Regions from separate parts of the Streptomyces sp. NPDC018833 genome, predicted to be linked through region 2. Evidence: riboswitches for the same ligand, from Rfam matches in the RefSeq annotation. Region 2 holds a riboswitch; each other region holds the start of a gene.
The links. Region 2 has a riboswitch for cyclic di-AMP ahead of ACH5AF_RS34725 (M23 family metallopeptidase). Riboswitches for the same ligand answer to the same signal wherever they lie in the genome.

Region 1: linked by a shared signal. The riboswitch ahead of ACH5AF_RS29100 (M23 family metallopeptidase) and the one ahead of ACH5AF_RS34725 (M23 family metallopeptidase) in region 2 are both predicted to bind cyclic di-AMP.
Region 3: linked by a shared signal. The riboswitch ahead of ACH5AF_RS35055 (NlpC/P60 family protein) and the one ahead of ACH5AF_RS34725 (M23 family metallopeptidase) in region 2 are both predicted to bind cyclic di-AMP.
Region 4: linked by a shared signal. The riboswitch ahead of ACH5AF_RS21245 (transglycosylase SLT domain-containing protein) and the one ahead of ACH5AF_RS34725 (M23 family metallopeptidase) in region 2 are both predicted to bind cyclic di-AMP.

Annotation. Positions count from the first base shown of each region.
Region 1 covers NZ_JBIRZM010000018.1:30,671-35,731, reverse strand. The annotation lists gene ACH5AF_RS29105 (M16 family metallopeptidase) at 1-838, shown strand, start outside; cyclic di-AMP (ydaO/yuaA leader) riboswitch at 1,070-1,261, shown strand; gene ACH5AF_RS29100 (M23 family metallopeptidase) at 1,275-2,054, shown strand; gene ACH5AF_RS29095 (GntR family transcriptional regulator) at 2,431-3,108, shown strand; gene ACH5AF_RS29090 (HPr family phosphocarrier protein) at 3,296-3,577, opposite strand; partial or broken gene ACH5AF_RS29085 (GNAT family N-acetyltransferase) at 3,742-5,061, shown strand, end outside.
Region 2 covers NZ_JBIRZM010000031.1:180-5,240, reverse strand. The annotation lists gene ACH5AF_RS34735 (PrsW family intramembrane metalloprotease) at 1-197, shown strand, start outside; gene ACH5AF_RS34730 (aldo/keto reductase) at 398-1,366, opposite strand; gene ACH5AF_RS34725 (M23 family metallopeptidase) at 1,604-2,647, opposite strand; cyclic di-AMP (ydaO/yuaA leader) riboswitch at 2,659-2,815, opposite strand; gene ACH5AF_RS34720 (PP2C family protein-serine/threonine phosphatase) at 3,139-4,416, opposite strand; tRNA gene ACH5AF_RS34715 (tRNA-Met) at 4,554-4,627, opposite strand.
Region 3 covers NZ_JBIRZM010000035.1:4,899-9,959, forward strand. The annotation lists gene pcrA (DNA helicase PcrA) at 1-1,893, opposite strand, end outside; cyclic di-AMP (ydaO/yuaA leader) riboswitch at 2,133-2,297, shown strand; gene ACH5AF_RS35055 (NlpC/P60 family protein) at 2,300-3,481, shown strand; gene ACH5AF_RS35060 (hypothetical protein) at 3,552-3,905, opposite strand; partial or broken gene ACH5AF_RS35065 (NlpC/P60 family protein) at 4,252-4,702, shown strand; gene ACH5AF_RS35070 (LuxR C-terminal-related transcriptional regulator) at 4,870-5,061, opposite strand, start outside.
Region 4 covers NZ_JBIRZM010000010.1:148,980-154,040, forward strand. The annotation lists gene ACH5AF_RS21235 (hypothetical protein) at 293-1,135, opposite strand; gene ACH5AF_RS21240 (metallophosphoesterase family protein) at 1,182-1,673, opposite strand; gene ACH5AF_RS21245 (transglycosylase SLT domain-containing protein) at 1,802-2,587, opposite strand; cyclic di-AMP (ydaO/yuaA leader) riboswitch at 2,592-2,746, opposite strand; gene ACH5AF_RS21250 (zinc-dependent alcohol dehydrogenase) at 3,207-4,388, shown strand; gene ACH5AF_RS21255 (Fpg/Nei family DNA glycosylase) at 4,439-5,061, opposite strand, start outside.

The sequences.
Region 1 (5,061 bases), on a different contig from region 2:
GACCGAGGAGACGGTCGCCAGGATCGACTCTGCTGCCGTGCGTGCCTTCTACGAGGCACATGTACGGCCCGCCACGTCGACCGTCGTGATCGTCGGCGACCTGTCCGGGATCGACGTGGACGCCGTCCTTGCCGACACCCTCGGGGCCTGGACGGGTGACAAGGCGGAAACCCGGCCCGTGCCTGCCGTCACCGCCGACGACACCAGCCGCGTGATCATCGTCGACCGGCCGGGCGCCGTGCAGACGCAGCTGCTCATCGGCCGTATCGGTCCCGACCGCCACGACAGTGTCTGGCCCGCCCAGGTGCTCGGCACGTACTGCCTGGGCGGCACGCTGACCTCCCGGCTCGACCGCGTCCTGCGCGAGGAGAAGGGCTACACCTACGGCGTACGGGCCTTCGGCCAGGTGCTGCTCTCCGCTCCGGACGGCTCGGGCGCCTCGATGCTGGCCATCAGCGGCTCCGTGGACACCCCCAACACCGGTCCCGCGCTCGACGACCTGTGGAAGGTGCTGCGCACGCTCGCGGCGGAGGGGCTCACCGACGCCGAGCGCGACGTGGCCGTGCAGAACCTGGTCGGCGTGGCCCCGCTGAAGTACGAGACCGCGGCGTCGGTCGCGGCCACGCTCGCCGATCAGGTCGAGCAGCACCTCCCGGACGACTACCAGGCGCAGTTGTACGCCCGCCTGGCCGCGGCGGGGACGGTGGAGGCGACAGCGGCGGCGGTCTCCGCGTTCCCTGTGGACCGTCTGGTCACCGTGCTGGTCGGCGACGCGGCGCAGATCGAGGAGCCCGTCAGGGCGCTCGGCATCGGTGAAGTGACCGTCGTCACGGGCTGATCAAAGGCCACCTGTCGGGCGGACAGGTACAGAACGAGCGCTGCCGATTCCAGCGGAACCCCGGCTTCGAGTCCTTTGCCGGGGTTCCGTGCTTTATCCGTTTTGCAGGAGAGGCTGCCTGTCTGCCCTGTGGCATGCGCTACAAAACAGGCTGTCCGTTTGGTTATCGGCTGATGACCTGCCTAGCGTCGGTCCGGCTGTTCGCCTGGATCACGCCGCACCCGCGGCATCGGACAGTCATCGCCGAGTCCCCTTCAGGCGCGAGCCCGGGGAGCCGGGGACCCACCCTCCGTGCCCGCCAGCGGGCACGAGAGGTCGATTCCCTGGGGTGAATCGGACGCCTTCGCCCGCGCGGAGGGGCCCGTAGGAGACCTTCCTGCTCCGAACCCGTCAGCTAACCCGGTAGGCGAGAAGGAAGGAAAGGACCAGCCTTTTCATGGCGTTCACCCGTGCCACCGGGAAGCACCGTGCCCCGAGCCGCCGCACGCGCAGGAGTGCGAGTTTCGCCGGAGTCGCGACTCTGGCCACTACCGGCGTCATCGGAAGCCTCGCCTCTCCGGCACTCGCCGCCGAAGCCGAGCCCTCGGTCGAGGACACCGGCCTGACCCAGATCGTCTCCATGGGGTCCATCGCCGACGAGATCGCCGACCAGGCCGCCGCCCAGAAGCAGGAGGCCGCCGAGGCCGCCGCCAAGGCCCGGGCGAAGGCGAAGGCCGAGGCCGAGGCGAAGCGCAGGGCCGAAGCGCGGGCCAAGGAGGCTCGCGAGGCCAAGGAGCGCGCCGCCCGCGAGGCCGAGCGCCGGCGCCTGAACTCCTTCCAGCTCCCCGTCGCGGGCTCGTACGTGACCACCGGCTACCAGGCGGGCGGGTCCCTGTGGTCCTCCGGCAGCCACTCCGGCGTCGACTTCCGTGCCGCGTCCGGAAGTTCGGTCATGGCCGTCGGTGCCGGCACCGTCGTCGAGGCGGGCTGGGGCGGCGCGTACGGCAACAACATCGTGCTCCGCATGAACGACGGCACCTACACCCAGTACGGCCACCTGTCGTCGATCAACGTCTCGGTCGGCCAGCAGGTCATGCCCGGTCAGCAGATCGGTCTCTCCGGCTCGACCGGCAACTCGACCGGCCCCCACCTCCACTTCGAGGCCAGGGCCACGGCGGAGTACGGCTCCGACATGAACCCGGTCGCGTATCTGCGCGCCCGCGGCGTCAGCGTCTGACCGACGGCTCTTGGGAAGGCCCCTGGAATCTGCCTGCTGCCGGGGGCCTTCCGCGTCCGTGGGCCCCGCCCGCGTCTCCTGTGTCCTGTGTCCGGGTCCGTCCCGCCGTCCCCTGCCCGCTCCCGTGTCGGGGCGGTGCCGTGTGCGGGGCGGTGCCGCCGTGGCCTGTCGGTCCCGTGCCCGGGGCGGTGCCGCCGTGCCCTGCCCGATCGCGAGTCCGCGGGGCGGGCCGCTCGAACGATCGCATTCCGCCGTTTCCGGCCAAAAGAATCCATGGAATGCGGTCGGCCATCGGAAAATCCCGCGGACTGGAATAGAGTCACTGGACACGAGTCAGTCGGCTGCGTTTCGCGCGTATCAAGGCGGAGGTTCGGACATGCGCATTCCCGCGCACTCTGTATGCACGGCGATCCGCGACGACATCATCTCCGGTGTATTCGAGCGCGGCAGCCGGCTCACCGAGGAGAACCTCGCCCGCCGCTACGGGGTCTCCCGCGTCCCGGTGCGCGAGGCGCTGCGCACGCTGGAGTCCGAGGGCTTCGTCGTCACCCGGCGTCACGCCGGCGCCCATGTCGCCGAGCCCACCGAACAGGAGGCGGCCGACCTCCTGGAGATCCGCATGCTGCTGGAGCCGCTCGGCGCCGCGCGCGCTGCCCAGCGGCGGACCGAGGCGCATCTGAAGGTGCTGCGGGGCCTGGTGAGGCTGGGTCAGGAACGGGCCCGTCGCGGCCAGGGCGAGGACCTGCGGTCCCTGGGTGCCTGGTTCCACGAGACACTCGCGCAGGCCTGCGGCAGCCCCGGGCTGACCGCCCTGCTCACCCAGTTGCGGCACAAGATCGCCTGGATGTACGCCGTCGACCAGCCGGCCGTGCCCGTCGAGTCCTGGGCCGAGCACGGCGCGATCGTGGACGCCGTGGCGCGCGGCGATGTGGAACGGGCCCGGTCGCTCACGGCACTGCATGTGGAAAGGGCGTCGGCCGCACACCGGCTGAGGCGCCCGGAGCGGGTGAGGACTTCGCAACATCCCGTAAACATCGCGAGCATCCGCAATTAACAATCGAGCCGTATACAAGAGGGGACTTATTCGGCCCCGCTGCTTTTTCGGGCTGCCCGAATTCATTTGTTCCCGGTGAACGTACGGGAAACGCAAAAGCCGCGGCTTCCTTTTTCGGAACGCCGCGGCTCTGCCATGGTCGTCGAGTGAGTCGGCCGGACGGGACCGGCTCACCGGAATGCGGGGGTCAGACGGTCTCGGGGAGTTCGTCCAGACCCTCGGCCACGAGCTTGGCCAGGCGGTCCAGCGCGGCGTCGGCACCGCCCGCGTCGGAAGCGAGCACGATCTCCTCGCCGCCCTGTGCCCCGAGGCCGAGGACGGCCAGCATGGAGGCGGCGTTGACGGGGTTGCCGTCGGCCTTGGCGATCGTCACCGGGACGCCGGCTGCCGTCGCGGCACGAACGAAGATGGACGCGGGGCGGGCGTGCAGGCCCTCGGCCCAGCCGACATTGACGCGACGCTCAGCCATGGTGTTGCCCTTCAAGTCTCAACGGGTTGTCTAGACCAGTCTCTCATGCGTTCCGGCGTGCTTCCCAAGGCGTCCGGATCGTGGTCACGGCCGCTGAGAAGCCCTCTCAGCGTGCCCGTCCACAACCACCCACGCGACCGGTGGCCGCGCCGTACGCTTGCCCCATGCAGACCTCGGAGCACGCTTACCCGGATCACTGGGAAGCAGACGTGGTGCTGCGCGACGGCGGCACCGCGCGCATCAGGCCGATCACCACCGAGGACGCCGACCGGCTCGTCAGCTTCTACGAACAGGTCTCCGACGAGTCGAAGTACTACCGCTTCTTCGCGCCCTATCCCCGGTTGTCCGACAAGGACGTGCATCGGTTCACCCACCACGACTACGTGGACCGGGTGGGGCTCGCGATGACGGTCGGCGGCGAGTTCATCGCGACCGTCCGCTACGACCGGATCAACGAGCAGGGCCGCCCCGCCAGTGCGCCCGCCGACGAGGCCGAGGTCGCCTTCCTCGTCCAGGACGCCCACCAGGGGCGCGGTATCGCGTCGGCGCTGCTGGAGCACATCGCCGCCGTCGCGCGCGAACGTGGCATCCGGCGGTTCGCGGCGGAGGTCCTGCCCGCGAACAACAAGATGATCAAGGTGTTCCGGGATGCCGGATACACACAGAAGCGCAGCTTCGAGGACGGCTCGGTCCACCTCACCCTCGACCTCGAACCGACGGAGAAGTCCCTCGCCGTGCAGCGCGGCCGCGAGCAGCGGGCCGAGGCCCGCTCCGTGCAGCGCCTCCTCGCCCCCGGCTCGATCGCGGTGATCGGCGTGGGCCGTCGGCCCGGCGGCGTCGGCCGCACCACCCTGCGCAATGTGCTGGGCGCGGGCTTCACGGGCCGTGTGTACGCGGTGAACCGCGCCTTTCCCGAGGGGCGCACCGAGGTGGAGGGCGTGCCGGCCGTGCGCTCGGTCGGCGACATCGGCGAGCCCGTCGACCTGGCGATCGTCGCCGTGCCCGCCGAGCGGGTGACCGAGGTGCTCGCCGACTGCGGCGAGCACGGCGTCCAGGGCCTGGTGGTGCTGAGCGCCGGATACGCGGAGAGCGGCGCGGCAGGCCGCGAGCGCCAGCGCGAACTGGTGCGGCAGGCCCGCTCGTACGGCATGCGGATCATCGGCCCGAACGCCTTCGGCATCATCAACACAGCGGACGCCGTTCGGCTCAACGCGTCCCTCGCCCCCGAGTCCCCGGCGACCGGGCGGATCGGTCTGTTCACCCAGTCCGGGGCGATCGGCATCGCACTGCTCTCGGGACTGCACCGGCGTGGGGCGGGGCTGTCCTCCTTCATCTCTTCCGGCAACCGCGCGGACGTGTCGGGCAACGACTTCCTCCAGTACTGGCACGAGGACCCCGGCACGGACGTCGTGCTGCTGTATCTCGAGTCCCTCGGCAACCCCCGCAAGTTCACCCGGCTCGCCCGGCGCACGGCGGCCGTCAAG
Region 2 (5,061 bases):
CCTTTCTCCGCCACCGGGCACACCGCGGCGCGGCGGGCCCGGACTTCGCGGAGCGCGAGCGGGAACTGCTGCACCACCTGTGGCGTCGCAGGGACGTGGCCGCGCCCGCGCTCGTGTACGCGGCGCGGGCGACGGGCCGCGTGATCGCGCCGCCACCCCACCGCGACTACGGCGGCCACAACCCGTACCGCCACTGACCGGGTCCGTTGTGAGCCCCGTCCAAGCCGGCGCCCGAGCCCCCTCCTGCGCCGCCCGCCACACGCGCCCGACCATCACGCCTGGCCCGACGTCCCGCCCCTGCCCCTGCCCCTGCGCCAGCCACCCACGCGCCCGACCATCACGCCTGGCCCGACGTCCCGCCCCTGCCCCTGCGCCACCCACCACACGCGCCCGACCATCACGCCTGGCCCGACGCTCCCTCCTCTGCAGACGCGGCCGTCAGCTCGGCGAGCTCCTCCTCGGTCAGCTCCAGTTCGCCGACCGCGACCAGGGCCGGCAGCTGTTCGACCGTACGGGCGGAGGCGATCGGCGCGACGACGGTCGGCCGCGCGGCGAGCCATGCGAGCGCGACGGTGGCGACCTCGGCACCCCGCGCCCCGGCGATCCGGTCGAGCGCATCGAGCACCTTCAGGCCGCGCGCCGTCTCCAGGTGCCTGCCCGCGCCCTGCGCCCGCGCGCTGTCGACCCTCGCGCCGGGACGGTACTTGCCGGTGAGGAAACCGGACGCGAGCGCGTAGTAGGGGACAGCGGCCAGACCGGCCCGCGCGGCCGTGTCCTGCAGTTCGCCCTCGTAGGTGTCGCGGGAGACGAGGTTGTAGTGCGGCTGCAGTGCCACGTACCGGGCCAGGCCCTCGCTCTCGGAGAAGTCCAGCGACGCCCGCAGGCGCTCGGCGCTCAGGTTGGAGGCGCCGATCGTGCGGACCTTGCCGTCCTTCACCAGCCCGTCGAGGGCCGTGATGATCTCCTCGACGGGGACGGACGGGTCGTCGAAGTGCGTGTAGTAGAGGTCGATGTGGTCGGTACGGAGCCGGCGCAGGGACTCCTCGGCCGCCGCCTTGATGGTCACCGGGGACAGGCCCTTGTACTGCGGGTGGGCACCCACCTTCGTGGCGACGACGATCTCGGAGCGGTTGCCGCGCGAGGCCAGCCAGTTCCCGATCACGGTCTCGGACTCGCCGCCCTCGTTGCCCATTACCCAGGAGGAGTAGCTGTCGGCGGTGTCGACGAAGTTGCCGCCGGCGGCGGCGTACGCGTCGAGCACGGCGAAGGCCCGGTCCTGGTCGGCGGTCCACCCGAAGACGTTGCCGCCGAGGGCCAGCGGGAAGACGGCGAGGTCGGACGAACCGAGCGTGCGAAGAGAAGTCATGAGTCGATCAACGGCCCATCCGGCCAGGGCTATTCCGTCCCCGTGCCCCCTGTCGCCGGGGCATGGCGGTTCCGTCGGCCCTGGGCGTCGTGGCATCGCGGTTCCGCCGGCCCTGGCGTCGGGGGGGTGTGCGCCAGGGCCGGCGGAGACATGGGGACGCGCGGCACGGAAGCTCCGTACCGCGCGCCTGTCAGCCCTGCGTTCGCTCTGCCCGCAGGCGCTCGGCCCCTCGGTCGCTCAGACCGTGAGGCCCTTGTCCCGCAGCCAGGCCATGGGGTCGAGGCCGGAGCCGCCCGGGGTGTGCACTTCCAGGTGCAGGTGCGGCCCGGTCACGTTGCCGGTCGCGCCGACGCGGCCGATGGTCTCGCCGGTGGCGACCTGCTGACCCGCGCTCGCGGTCATCGACGACAGGTGCGCGTACCAGACCTCGGTGCCGTCCTCCAGCTCCAGCACGATGCGGTAGCCGTACGAACCCGACCAGCCGGCCGACTTGACCGTGCCGCCGTGCACGGCCTTGACCGGGGTGCCCGTGGGAGCGGCGAAGTCCAGCCCGGTGTGCTGGCCGGAGGACCACATGGAGCCGGCCTCGCCGTACGTGGAGGTGATCGTGTACGAGGAGGTGGGCAGCGCGTAGCTCGCGGCGAGCTTGGCGAGGCGCTCCGCCTCCGCCTTGGCCCGCGCGGCCTCCTCGGCCTTCCGCTTCGCCTCGGCCGCCTCGGCCTCGGCCTCACTCTGCTGCTTCGCCGCCGCGGCGGCGGCCTGCTCGGCGGCCAGCTTCTCGGCGGCGGCCTTCGCCTCGGCGTCCGCCTCGGCCCGCTGCTGCTCGGCCTGCTGGAGGATGCGGGCGCGCAGCGCCTCGCCGGCGGTCTGCTCGCCGGTGGCCGTCCCGTCGCCGGCGCCGGTGCTCATCGCGGTGAGCGGCGCCGCGTCGGCCGGGGAGCCCTCGGAGTCGGCGTCGTCGGAGAGGAGGGAGCCCACGCCCGGAAGGGACTTGGCGTCGGGGAGGTTGTCCGCGATCGAGTCCGGGAGGGAGATGGAGACCGGGGGCTTGTCCTGGGCGGTCGCTATGCCACCGGCGCCGACCGCGGCGAAGACGCCGACGCCGAGGACGGTGGAGCTGCGGGCGAGCCCGCCGCGCTGCTTGACGACGCGGTGCCGGCCGCGCACCGGACGGATGGATTCCTCGGTGGGATTCCATTCCTCCCACGTCCGCTCCGCGGCGTCGCCGCCGAAGGGAGCGGGCGCGAACGGGGCCTCGGGGGCAGGCATGTTGGACGCCACGAAGGCGTACTCCTTTCCTTCCTTCTCGCCTACCGGGTTAGCTGACGGGTTCGGAGCAGGAAGGTCTCCTACAGGCGTCTTCGGCCGCGGACTGAGCGGCAAAAGGCGCCCGATTCACCCCAATTGGTGGTTCCCCGGTTCCCTTGCGGGATTCGGCGCGTGCGCACGGTGCCGCCTCTTGCGACGACTGGGACGACCGCGCTGCGTTATCGAACGTTAATAGACGGCGGGGCCGGATTCCAAGCCGTTCCCAGTGATCATTAAGGACCACTGCCGGGACTTACCGGGACAGAAGCAGGCGGAATCGGGCGACTTGATCAATCCTCGAATCGACTACCGCTTCTGACGTTGCGTCAAATGTTATGCAGAGTGACACGCTCCGACTACGCACCGTACGGATGCGCTCGCGGGTGTCCTCCGTCCGGTGTCCTGCGCGCCGTGCGCACCTGCCACAGGCCACCCAGCGGCCCGCCCACCGGCGCGGCCACCCCTCACCCCGTTCGGCCGTGCCGGCGGCCCCGACTCGTACCGCCCGCTCGCGCCGTCGCCCCCCGCCGATGCGCCCCGCTCTCGTCCTCGAAGGCCACGACCGGAACCGTTCGCCGCCGTTCCGGCTGCCCTTCCCCAGGCCGGCCGACCGCCAGGAGCGCCATGTCGTCGGTCGACCCGCCGCCCGTGTACCGGCGCACGTCGCCGACCAGCGCATCGAGCAGGGCCTCGGGACCGGGAAAAATGCTGCCCCGGAGCCGTTCACCCGGGTCGTAGAAGACGCCTCGGGCGTCGCGGGCCTCGGACAGGCCGTCCGTGTAGAACAGCAGCGTCGACCCGGCGGGCAGCGGATACTCCTGCGCGTGATCCGGCCACGCTGCGAGGTCGCCCATCCCCAGCGGCAGTGCGGCCTCGGACGGCTCAAGCACATCCAGAGCGCCGTCGGCGTGCAGCACGAGCGGGTCGGGGTGCCCGCGGTTCACCAGCCGTACGGTCCCGTCCCCCGTCCGGTCGCCGGGCGGGATCTCACCGAGCACGGCGGTGGTGAACCCTTCCATGGCGTCAGCCCCCTCGCGCCGCATGCCCTCACGTTTCAGCGCCCGCTCCAGCCGCTGCGCCACGCCTTCCAGCGAGCCCTCCTGCTCGGCGGCCTCCCGGAACGCCCCGATCAGCACGGCGACCACCGCCACCGCCCCCATGCCCTTGCCGCGCACGTCGCCGACGATCAGCCGCACCCCGTGCGGAGTGTCCTGTACGGCGAAGAGGTCACCGCCGATGAACGCGTCCGCCTGAGCCGCCTCGTACCGCGCGGCGATGTGCAGTCCGGCGATCCGGTCCGCCGGGGTGGGCAGCACGGCACGCTGCGCCGCTTCCGCGATCACCCGCGCCGAGGCCAGCCGTGCGCTGCCCCGCACCACGACCCCGTTGATCAGCAGCGCGAAGGCCGCCACGGTGAACACCGTGCTGGTCTCGGTGACCGCGGTGATCTGGGCGTAGGTGTTGTTGTAGGCGTGCATACCGCTCGTCGCCAGGACGGCGGCGATACCGATGAGCAGCGTCATGCCCCATGTGACGATCGGCGCCGCGATGAGCGGTGCCGCCGCGTAGAGCGGCACCGCGGTGAAACGGGGAGGCGTCAGCAGGTCGAAGACCACGCCGCCGAGGATCATCGCTGCGGGCAGAAGGCGCACCAGCCACGGCGCGACGTACCTCCTGCTCTGCTCTCGCCCCACAGGTGTTCTCCCTGCCGCTTTCGCCCACGGCGCACTGACCGCCGCCATGCATCTCCCATGCTGCGCGCCCCTGCGGCGAGCGGCGACTTCCCACGTCCGGCCGCACAGACCCCGAGGTCAGAGCGGCCGGGAAACGGCGACGGCCCGGCAATCGAACATTTCGATTGCCGGGCCGTCGTCTTCAGTAGCGGGGACAGGATTTGAACCTGCGACCTCTGGGTTATGAGCCCAGCGAGCTACCGAGCTGCTCCACCCCGCGTCGGTGAACACAACCTTACGCCATCCGGAGCAAGATCCACTCCATTTTCCGCTCCGACCTCCCTTTTTTCGTTCCACCCACCCGATCCGGTCCGGGTACGGCCCGGATCCCGCCCCTGTCCGGCCCTCGGATCCGGTCGTTCCGGCGGCCGATCCGGCCATGTCGGCGACCCGGAGCCGTCACATCGGTTCGGTTCCGCACGTCAGTGCTGTGTACACAGGCGGTACGACGAGGGAAGCGGGCACGACAGGTTCGGGTGTCCGGTTCGAGGTGATCGCGCCCCTGCGCCCCGTACGCCGACGGTCACCCGCATGCCCGCCGGCCGGCCCGCCGCCGCGTCCGGGGCGGGCACCCGTGCCCGACCCGTATCCCGCCCGCCGGGCCGGAAGGTCGTCGACACGTTCCTCGGCCCGGGCGTGGGCTTCCGCTGTCGC
Region 3 (5,061 bases), on a different contig from region 2:
CGTCATCAGCGTGATGACTCCGGTGCCTTCCTCGTCCTCGTCGGGGATCTGGTCGGAGTCGGCGACGAGCGCGACCTGCTCCAGGAACTCGGCGAGCGTCCCCGCACCCTCCTCCTCACCGCGCTCCTGCTCGAACTCCAGCGCCACGGCGGCCAGTTCCTGAAGGTTCTCGATGCGCGTCTCGTCCTGCGGGTCGGTGGACGCCTGCAACTCCGCGAGATAGCCGGTGCGCTCCAGGACGGCTTCGAGCACGGTGGCCGGTCCGGCGCCGGACTCGGCGATGGTGCGCAGCTCCTCCATCAGCACGTTGAACCGCTTGACCGCGTTCGCCGAGCGGGCCGCCATGCCGTATGCCTCGTCGACGCGGCGCAGCGCCTGCGGGAAGGTGATCTTCTCGCGGAGCGCGAGGGCGTCGATCATCGCCTCCGCGCGCTCGCCGATACCGCGCTTGGGAACGTTGAGGATACGGCGCAGCGGGACGTTGTCCTCGGGGTTGGCGAGGACGCGCAGATAGGCGAGGACGTCCCTGACCTCCTTGCGCTCGTAGAAGCGCACGCCTCCGACGACCTTGTAGGGAAGGCCGACGCGGATGAAGATCTCCTCGAAGACACGGGACTGCGCGTTCGTCCGGTAGAAGACGGCGACGTCGCCGGCCTTCGCCTCGCCGGCGTCGGTGAGGCGGTCGATCTCGTCGGCGACGAACTGGGCCTCGTCGTGCTCGGTGTCCGCGACGTAGCCGGTGATCTGTGCGCCCGCGCCCGCCTTGGTCCACAGGTTCTTGGGGCGGCGGGACTCGTTGCGCTCGATGACCGCATTGGCCGCGGACAGGATCGTCTGGGTGGAGCGGTAGTTCTGCTCCAGCAGGATCGTCGTCGCATCCGGGTAGTCCTCCTCGAACTGGAGGATGTTGCGGATGGTCGCGCCGCGGAAGGCGTAGATCGACTGGTCGGCGTCGCCGACGACGCACAGCTCGGCGGGGTCCAGGTCCTCGTACCCTGTGCCCACCAGCTCGCGCACGAGCGTGTACTGAGCGTGGTTGGTGTCCTGGTACTCGTCGACGAGGACGTGCCGGAAGCGGCGCCGGTAGTGCTCGGCGACGTCGGGGAACGCCTGGAGGAGGTGGACGGTGGTCATGATGATGTCGTCGAAGTCCAGCGCGTTGGCCTCGCGCAGCCGCGACTGGTACATCCGGTACGCCTCGGCAAGCGTCTTCTCGAAACCGTCCGCCGCCTGGTCGGCGAAGGCCTCCTCGTCGATCAGCTCGTTCTTCAGGTTGGAGATCTTGGCGCTGAAGGACTTCGGCGGGAACTTCTTGGGGTCCAGATCCAGGTCGCGGCAGACCAGCGACATCAGCCGCTTCGAGTCCGCGGCGTCGTAGATCGAGAACGACGAGGTGAAGCCCAGCTTCTTCGACTCACGGCGCAGGATGCGGACGCAGGCGCTGTGGAAGGTCATGACCCACATCGCGTGGGCGCGCGGGCCGACCAACTGCTCGACGCGCTCCTTCATCTCGCCGGCGGCCTTGTTGGTGAAGGTGATCGCCAGTATCTGGCCGGGGTGGACGTGCCGGGTGGCCAGGAGATGGGCGATGCGGTGGGTGAGCACGCGCGTCTTGCCCGAGCCGGCGCCGGCGACGATGAGCAGCGGGGAGCCGGTGTGGACGACGGCGGCACGCTGCTGCTCGTTCAGCCCCTCCAGCAGGGCGGCCGCGTCGACGACAGGGCGGGGCGCGCCGTCGCGGTAGTACCCGTCGCGGGCCGGCGGCACGTCGTAGGCGCCCTGGAAGAGGTCGTCCGGGATCGGCTCCGGAGTGGACTCCTCGGGCGGCGGAGGAGGCTCCTCCCCATGGGGCTGGAGGTCCGCCAGGAAGCTGTCGTCAAAGAGGCTGCTCATCGCTTATCGAGTCTAGGCGGCCGGACCGACAACCGGGCCCGCATGCCCATACGCGCAGGTCACATTCCGTGACCGCGCCTGTCCGGGGCGCCACCGGGACAGGGGGTGAATGGCCGCCTCCGAAAAAGGTCACGAAAATGTATCGGACATATCGAACATCAACCTTCACAGCGTGCGCACGAGTTGGCTAGCGTGCTCGACCAGACGGCCCGTACCCCTCCCGGCGAACCGCGCCGAACGGGCCGACTCCGCTGAATTCGGGCGCCCTGTCGGGGCGTTCGGAACCGGGGACCCGAACTATGCACAACCGGGGTGAATCGGACCACTATGTGATGCGGTCCGTAGGGCATCTTCCGTTCGCCCGAACCCGACAGCTAACCCGGTAGGCGGTCCACGGAAGAAGGAGATGCCGGCCTTGGCGTCGCATCGCAGGATCCGCAGCCGCAGCACGAAACCCTCCTCCGCCGTCGGGTTCACGACGGCCGCCCTCGCCGGCGTCACCCTCCTGTCGACACAGAGCGCCACCGCCGCGCCCAGCGACCCGAAGCCCTCCGTCGAAGAGGTGCAGAAGAAGGTCGACGACCTCTACCGGCAGGCCGGCAGCGCGACCCAGGAGTACAACCAGGCGAAAGAGGCCACCGCCGAGAAGCGCCGTGAGGTCGACACCCTGCTCGACCAGGCGGCCGCGCGCGCGGAGAAGCTGAACGAGTCGCGCCGCGCCCTCGGCAACTACGCCGCCGCGCAGTACCGCACCGGCGCGCTCACCCCGACCGCGGCGCTGCTCTTCGCGGACAGTCCTCAGGCGTACTTCGACCAGACGCAGTTGATGGACCGGATGACCGACCAGCAGCGGACGGCCGTCAGCGACTACGAGACCGAGCGCGCGGCGGCCGCGAAGCAGCGCGCACAGGCGACCAAGCGGCTGGAGTCGCTGACCGACTCCCAGCAGGCCCTGCGCATCAGCAAGCAGAAGGTCCAGGCGAAGCTGGCCGAGGCGCGCACCCTGCTGTCGAAGCTGACCGCCGAGGAGAAGGCCCGGCTGGCAGCGATCGAGCGCGAGAAGGAGGAGGAGGCGCGCCGCAGGGCCGAGGCCAAGGCGGAGGCGGAGGCGAGGGCCCGCGCCGAGGCGGAGGCAGAGGCGGAGGCAGAGGCGGAGCGGCAGCGGGAAAGCGCGGAGCCGCCGCCGGAGACGGGCACCGGCACCGGCACCGGCACCGGCACGGACGACGGCACGTACGCGGCCAGGGCCGACAAGGTCCTGGCCTTCGCCCGCGCCCAGATCGGCAAGCCGTACGTCTGGGGTGCGACCGGCCCGTCCTCGTACGACTGCTCGGGGCTGACGCAGGCGGCCTGGAAGGCGGCCGGTGTGGATCTGCCGCGCACCACCTGGGACCAGGTGAAGGTGGGGCAGCGCGTCGCGACGGCGGACCTGCTGCCTGGCGATCTCGTGTTCTTCTACGACGACATCAGCCACGTCGGCATCTACATCGGCGACGGCAAGATGATCCACGCGCCGAAGCCGGGCGACAACGTCCGCGAGGAGTCCATCTACTACATGCCGATCTACGGCAGCATCCGCCCGGTCTGACCCCTCCTGCTCCCGCGCCCGCCCGGACGGTCCCGCCGTCCGGGCGCGCGTGCTCCGGGGGGACGGCGGCTCAGGTCCAGAGCGTCGCGATGAAGATGTTCGCGACCGTCAGACCGCCGACGGCGCCGAAGAGCGCCTTGTCGACCGTCTCCTCGTCCCGCTTGACGTAGACCAGGCCCAGGATCACCACCAGCACCGCCAGCTTGATGCCGATCTTGAGGTTGTTGACCGCCTGGTCGTCGGCCTGGTTGAGGCCCACCAGCGCGACGCCGGTGATCAGCATCGTCAGCGCCCCGTGCAGCATCGCCGGGTTGAAGCGCGCCGTGCCCGCGCCTATCGCCTTCATCTGGGCGAGGAAGCCGCCCAGCAGGGAGGCGATGCCGATGATGTGCAGAGCGACGAAGACATTGATGAGTACGTCCATGGGCCGGAGCCTAATCGTCGCCATACCACCGCCCGGCGGTCGGGGGAGCCCCATCACGGCGATCGGTCGGGGCCGCTCCGCAATACGGCCCGGCACCGGCGACTCGGGGCGAAGAAAGCGGACAGCAGTGTCCAGGTTCGGGCACTTGAGGTCCTTACGCCTCCTTCCGTGACCGCCGGGTTTAGCGTCGGCGACCGGTGGCCGACTCCCCACCGCCGTCACGCAGCCGGACGGCACCGGCCGCCACCGCCGAAAGATCCGGCGGCGCGCCGTTTCCCCTGTGCGGAGCGCCGCCGGACCGCAGGTACGCAGGTACGCAGGTACGCAGGAAGGATGGGTACGTCTCGTGGCGGCGCACCGGAAACCGAAGCAGCGTCCGCTCAACGGGCCGACCGCCCGCACCGCAGCCACCCTGGCGCTCGCCGGCGCGGCGACCGCGCTCGATGCTCCCGCGCACGGCGAGCCGCGCCTCACCCCCGCCCGGCTCAAGGCCCGCGTGGACAAGCTGTACCTGGAGGCCGAAGAGGCGACCCAGAAGTACAACGGCGCCAAGGAGCGGACGGAACAGGCCCGCAGAGCGCTCGACGAGCTGAGCGACGAGGCCGCCCGCAGGACGGAGCGGCTCAACGCCCCCCAACGCCCTCGGCTCCGTCGTCACGGCGCAATACCGTGTCGTCACGGCGCAATACCGTTCCGGCAGCATCGACCCCGGCCTGCAGCTCGCTCCTGCCCCGGACCCCGACACGTACCTGGCCGGCGCCTCGCTCGCCGAGCGGGTCGGGGAACGGCACGCGGCCGGACCATATGCGCACGCACGCGCTGCGCTCGCCCGGCCACCGGCGCATCGGACCGTTCGTCGTCCGCTACCCCGACCGGCCGGTCCCGCCCGCCGCTCACGAGATCCCGGACGAGGAAGCCCGTCCGACGCGGTCAGGCATCGATGGGCTCCTCGCCCCGTTCACCGTCAGACCAGGCGCCGGGCCGTCGCCCACCGGGTGAGCTCATGACGGTTGGACAGCTGCAGCTTCCGCAGCACCGCCGAGACATGCGACTCGACCGTCTTCACCGAGATGAACAGCTGCTTGGCGATCTCCTTGTACGCGTACCCGCGTGCGATCAGCCGCAGCACCTCGCGCTCCCGCTGCGTCAGCCGGTC
Region 4 (5,061 bases), on a different contig from region 2:
GGGTGAACGAGCCCACGGTCACCCGGCGTCGGCCTGCTCCGGTCAGGCGGTTCTCACCGGCAACCCGATGTCTACGAGGTTCGCTGATCGGGCACTCGGCGACGGCGTGCGAGGGCGACTGACGAGCGCGGACAGGAACGTCAGTCGCAGGTGCTGGACCACCGCGTCGGTGACGATCTCGCACCCGGCCCTGAGCGGCCGGGGGCGCTCGGGCCCGTTCCTACGGGGCGGGGGTGCCCGGCGCTCGGGCGCGTCCCTACGGGGCGGGGGTGGCCGGCGCTCGGGCGCGTCCCTACGGGGCGGGGGTGGCCGGGGTCGCGAGGAAGCGGTGCAGTGAGGACTTCATGGCCGCGACGAACGCCTCCCGGGTCGTGTCGCCGACCAGGTCCAGGGACAGGTAGGGGTTGAGGTCCTCCAACTCGACGAGCAGCAGTGCGCCGTCGCGGGTACGGCAGGCGTCGACGCGCTGGATCCCGTGGTCGACCGTGTTCCAGGCGATGAAGCGCCGGGCGAAGTCGAGGTCGTCCCCGGTGGGCTCGTACGGCTCAAGGTCCCAGCGGCGGGCGGGGTCGGGGGCGTGCAGGGCGTACTGGAAGGTGTCGTCGACGAAGTAGAAGGAGACCTCGTAGCGGAAGTCGACGCGCGGCTGGATCAGGACGTCGCCGCGGGCGAGGTCGGGGAGCATGCCGGGGCGCACGAAGCGTAGCCCTATGGAGTCCGCGCCGGTCTTGGGCTTGACGGCGTACTCGTCGGCGGCGGGCAGCAGCCCGAGGTCGTCGAGCCGGTCGACGGTGGGGATGACCGGGTATCCGGCCCTGGTGAGGTCCAGCAGGTACTGCTTGCCGGCCATGTCCCCGCGGGCGCTCAGCGGGTTGTAGACCCGGGTGCCGCGCTGCACGGCCCGGTCGCGGAAGGCGTCGTACGCGTCCTGGTAGTGCAGTACGGGACCGCTGTTGCGGACCACGACACCGTCGAAGTCGTCCATCAGCGCGGCTGCGTCCGCCGGGTGGGCGAGTGCGAGGGTGAAGTCCTGGCGCAGCCGGGAGGACAGGAAGATGTCCTCGTCGCAGTACCGTCGGCCCTTGGCCCGGTAGGCGAGGTCGGTGACGAACAGGAGGCGGGGCCTGGCGGACACGGGCGGGCTCCTCGGATCGGTTGACCGTAAAACTACCCGGTTCCGTTCACAGGCGGTGCAGCCGGACCTCGGTGAGCGCACCGTCCGCCACCTGGGCGGTCATGTACGTGTGGTGGGGCTGGCGCCTGCGGTCGGTCGGGGAACCGGGGTTGAGGAGCCGCAGGCCGCCGGGGGCCGTGGTGTCCCACGGGATGTGGCTGTGGCCGAAGACGAGCACGTCGAGGTCGGGAAAGCGGTCGGCGCACCGCTGTTCCCGTCCGCGGGCCGGGCCGGTCTCGTGCACGACGCCGAACCGGAGGCCGCTGAGCTCCGCCCGGGCCACTTCCGGCAGCCGGGCGCGCAGTTCGGCGCCGTCGTTGTTGCCGTACACGGCGAGGAGGCGGGCGGAACGGGCCTCGAGCAGGTCGAGGGTCGCGGTGTCGACCCAGTCGCCGGCGTGGACGACCACATCGGCCTCCTGGACACGGGCCATCACCTCGTCGGGCAGCCGGCGGGCGCGGCGGGGCACATGAGTGTCGGAGATCAGCAGCAGTCGCATGCCCCTACCTTCCGCCTTCCGGCACCGGGCGGGCACACGGCCGCGCCGGACGCCGCGCTGACGTGATGTCAGAACAGGAGCCCGGCGCGATTCCATCTGCAATCGAAGCCGCGAATACGGGGCTACGGTCAGTACGGACCGTTCACGTTGTCGATGGAGCCGTACCTGGCGGCGGCGTAGTTGCACGCGGCGGTGATGTTCGCGACCGGGTCATAGCTGTCCATCGACGTGCCGGGCACGTGGTAGGCCCGGAACGTGGGGTCGATCACCTGGAGAAGACCCTTGGAAGGCGTACCGTTCACCGCGTTGATGTCCCAGTTGTTGATCGCCAGCGGATTTCCGGAGGACTCACGCATGATGTTCCGGTGGATTCCCTCGTAGGTGCCGGGAATTCCGTGCTTGGCCATGATGTCGAGCGATTCCTTGATCCAGCCGTCGAGATCGTCGGAATACGTCTTGGCCTTGGCGGGCTTCGCGGCCGGGGCCTTCTTCGCCACCGGGGCGGTGCGGGCCGCGGTGCGGTCGGCGCGGGCGGTGTCGGTGGCGCGGTCCAAGGGCTTGGCCTTGGCGCCGATGCTGAGCTTCAGACCGGGGCGGATCAGCGACGGGTCAGCGCCTATGTTCCGGCGGTTGTCGTTGTAGAGCTTCTTCCAGCCGCCACTGAGGGAGTGCTCCTGGGCGATCTTCGCCAGCGAGTCACCCGCGACGACCGTGTACGTCGTGGGGGCCTTCTTCGCCGCGGCGGATGCCGTGACGACGGCCTTCGCGGTCGCGGACTGGGCCGGTTGCGCGGCACCGGCGGTGGTCGCGCCGATCACCGGCAGGGCGAACGCTGCACCGCCCATGCCCGCGGCGACGAGGCCGCGGGTGAGCCGGCTGGACTTGTGACGGCGGTGCTTACCCTTTGCAGGCATGACGCATTCCTCTCCGTCGCCTGCGAGGTGAGCTGTCGGGTTCGGGCTGGAGATGCCCGGTCGCATGGTCGGTGCGACTTCACCCCGAGCCGTTCCGGATTCCGGATCGGCGGCTTACCTGGGTCCCCCGCTCCTGCCGAACGAGTGCGTGTGGTCGGATTCCGGATGGCGGCAGGACTCGGCGGTCCATCCGGATTGCGGTGACCGTAAGGGAGAGCGACCGGAAGGAACAAGCCATGAATTCACAACCGCAATGCCAAGGCGGAAAAACAGTACGTAAATGACCTTCCTGATTTCCTGTCGAGAACTCAACTCGCGTTCCCCACAAGGAAGCTGCGCAGTCAGCCGCCGACCCCGCGGCCGCGTCGCGTGACCGACATCACGGAAGCGAGAACAAAAAGCAAAGAGCCACCCTAGTCACCTCTAAACGGACATTAGGGCAATAAAAAGGGAGGTGCCCGTACGGAAAATTCCGACACTTCACCGTTCGGGAATAGTCCGATTTATTCCGTATGTAATGACCTCGCCCGATTCGGGTACTCGCTCGTGGTGTTCGGGTGCGCGGCTGCGCCCGTACGGCGGCCGCCGGCCGCCCACCGACATCACGTGGGAGGACACGATGCGCGCGCTGACATGGCAGGGCCGGAGGGACGTCCGGATCGAGACGGTCCCCGATCCCCGCATCAAGGAGCCGACGGATGTCATCGTCCGGGTGACCTCGACCGGCATCTGCGGTTCGGATCTGCACCTGTACGAAATCCTCGGCCCCTACCTCGACCCGGGCGACATCCTCGGCCACGAGCCCATGGGCATCATCGAGGAGACCGGCCCCGAGGTGCGAAGCCTCTCGGCCGGTGACCGCGTCGTCGTCCCGTTCAACGTCTCGTGCGGCGAGTGCTTCATGTGCGCCCAAGGACTCCACTCGCAGTGCGAGACGACCCAGGTGCGCGACCGCGGCACGGGCGCGTCGCTGTTCGGCTACACAAAGCTGTACGGGCAGGTGCCCGGCGGGCAGGCCGAGTACCTGCGGGTGCCCTTCGGCGACAAGCTGCCGGTCAAGGTGCCCGAAGGACCGCCCGACGAGCGCTTCGTCTACCTGTCGGACGTGCTGCCGACCGCGTGGCAGGCCGTGGAGTACGCCGGCGTCCCGTCCGGCGGGTCATTGACCGTCCTCGGCCTCGGGCCGATCGGCGACATGGCGTGCCGCGTGGCGCTCCACCGCGGTGCCGGACTCGTCATCGGTGTCGACCTCGTCCCCGAGCGCCTCGACCGGGCCGAGGAACGGGGCGTGAAGGCACTCGACCTGCGCGAGCACGACGACGTCGCCGACGCGGTCCGCGAGCTCACCGACGGCCGGGGCTCGGACGCGGTCATCGATGCCGTGGGCATGGAGGCCCACGGCGCACCGGTCGCCAAGGCGGGCCAGTGGGCGACGGGCCTGCTGCCCGGACGGGTGGCCCGCCGGGTCATGGAGCACGTCGGGGTGGACCGGCTGCAGGCGTTCTACACGGCCATCGACGCGGTGCGGCGCGGCGGCACGATCTCGCTGGCCGGGGTCTACGGGGGCATGGCGGATCCCGTGCCGATGCTCACCCTCTTCGACAAGCAGATCCAGCTCCGCATGGGCCAGGCCAATGTCCACCGCTGGGTGGACGACATCCTTCCGGTGCTGACGGACGCCGATCCGCTCGGTGTCGAGGGCTTCGCGACCCACATAATGCGGCTGGAGAAGGGCCCCGAGGCGTACGCGATGTTCCAGGCGAAGGCCGACGGCATGGTCAAGACCCTCCTGAAGCCGTAGCCGACCCTGCTCGGTGCCGTGTTCTGCGCCCTGCCTCTGTGCCCTGGCCCTCAGTCCTGGCAGTCGGGGCACCACATCGAGCGGCGGCCGCCGGTGCGGTCCGAGCGCAGTGACCCGCCGCAGCGCGGGCACAGCGGGTCGGGGTCGTCCCGGTGTCCGGTGAGCCAGGTCCGACGGGGCGGTACGCGCGCGGTCGGTACGGCCGACCGCAGGACCCGGCCCATCGCCGCGTGGATCCGGCGCAGCTCGGCCTCGTCCAGGTCGCGCGCGGGCCGGGAGGGCGCCACCCGGGCGCGCCAGAGGATCTCGTCACTGAGGAGGTTGCCCAGGCCGGCGAGCACCGACTGGTCCATCAGCACGTTCTTGACGGCGCCCCGTCGGCCTGCGACGCGCTCCAGGAAGGTGTCCCGGGACAGACCGAGCGCGTCCGGGCCCAGATCGCCGAGGATGTGGCCGACGGCCTCGTCGCTCCCGGCGAGGTGGACGCCCTGGAGCTTGCGCTGATCGCGGTAGTGCAGCCGGCGGTCGTCGTCGAGGACGAGCACGAGCCGGTCGTGCTCCGCCACGGCGTCGTCGGGCGAGGCGCACAGGAGCAGCCCCGTCATCCCGAAGTGCCACACGACGGTGGGCCCGTCGGTGGGCGCCACGAGCCACTTGCCGTGCCGCCGGGGCT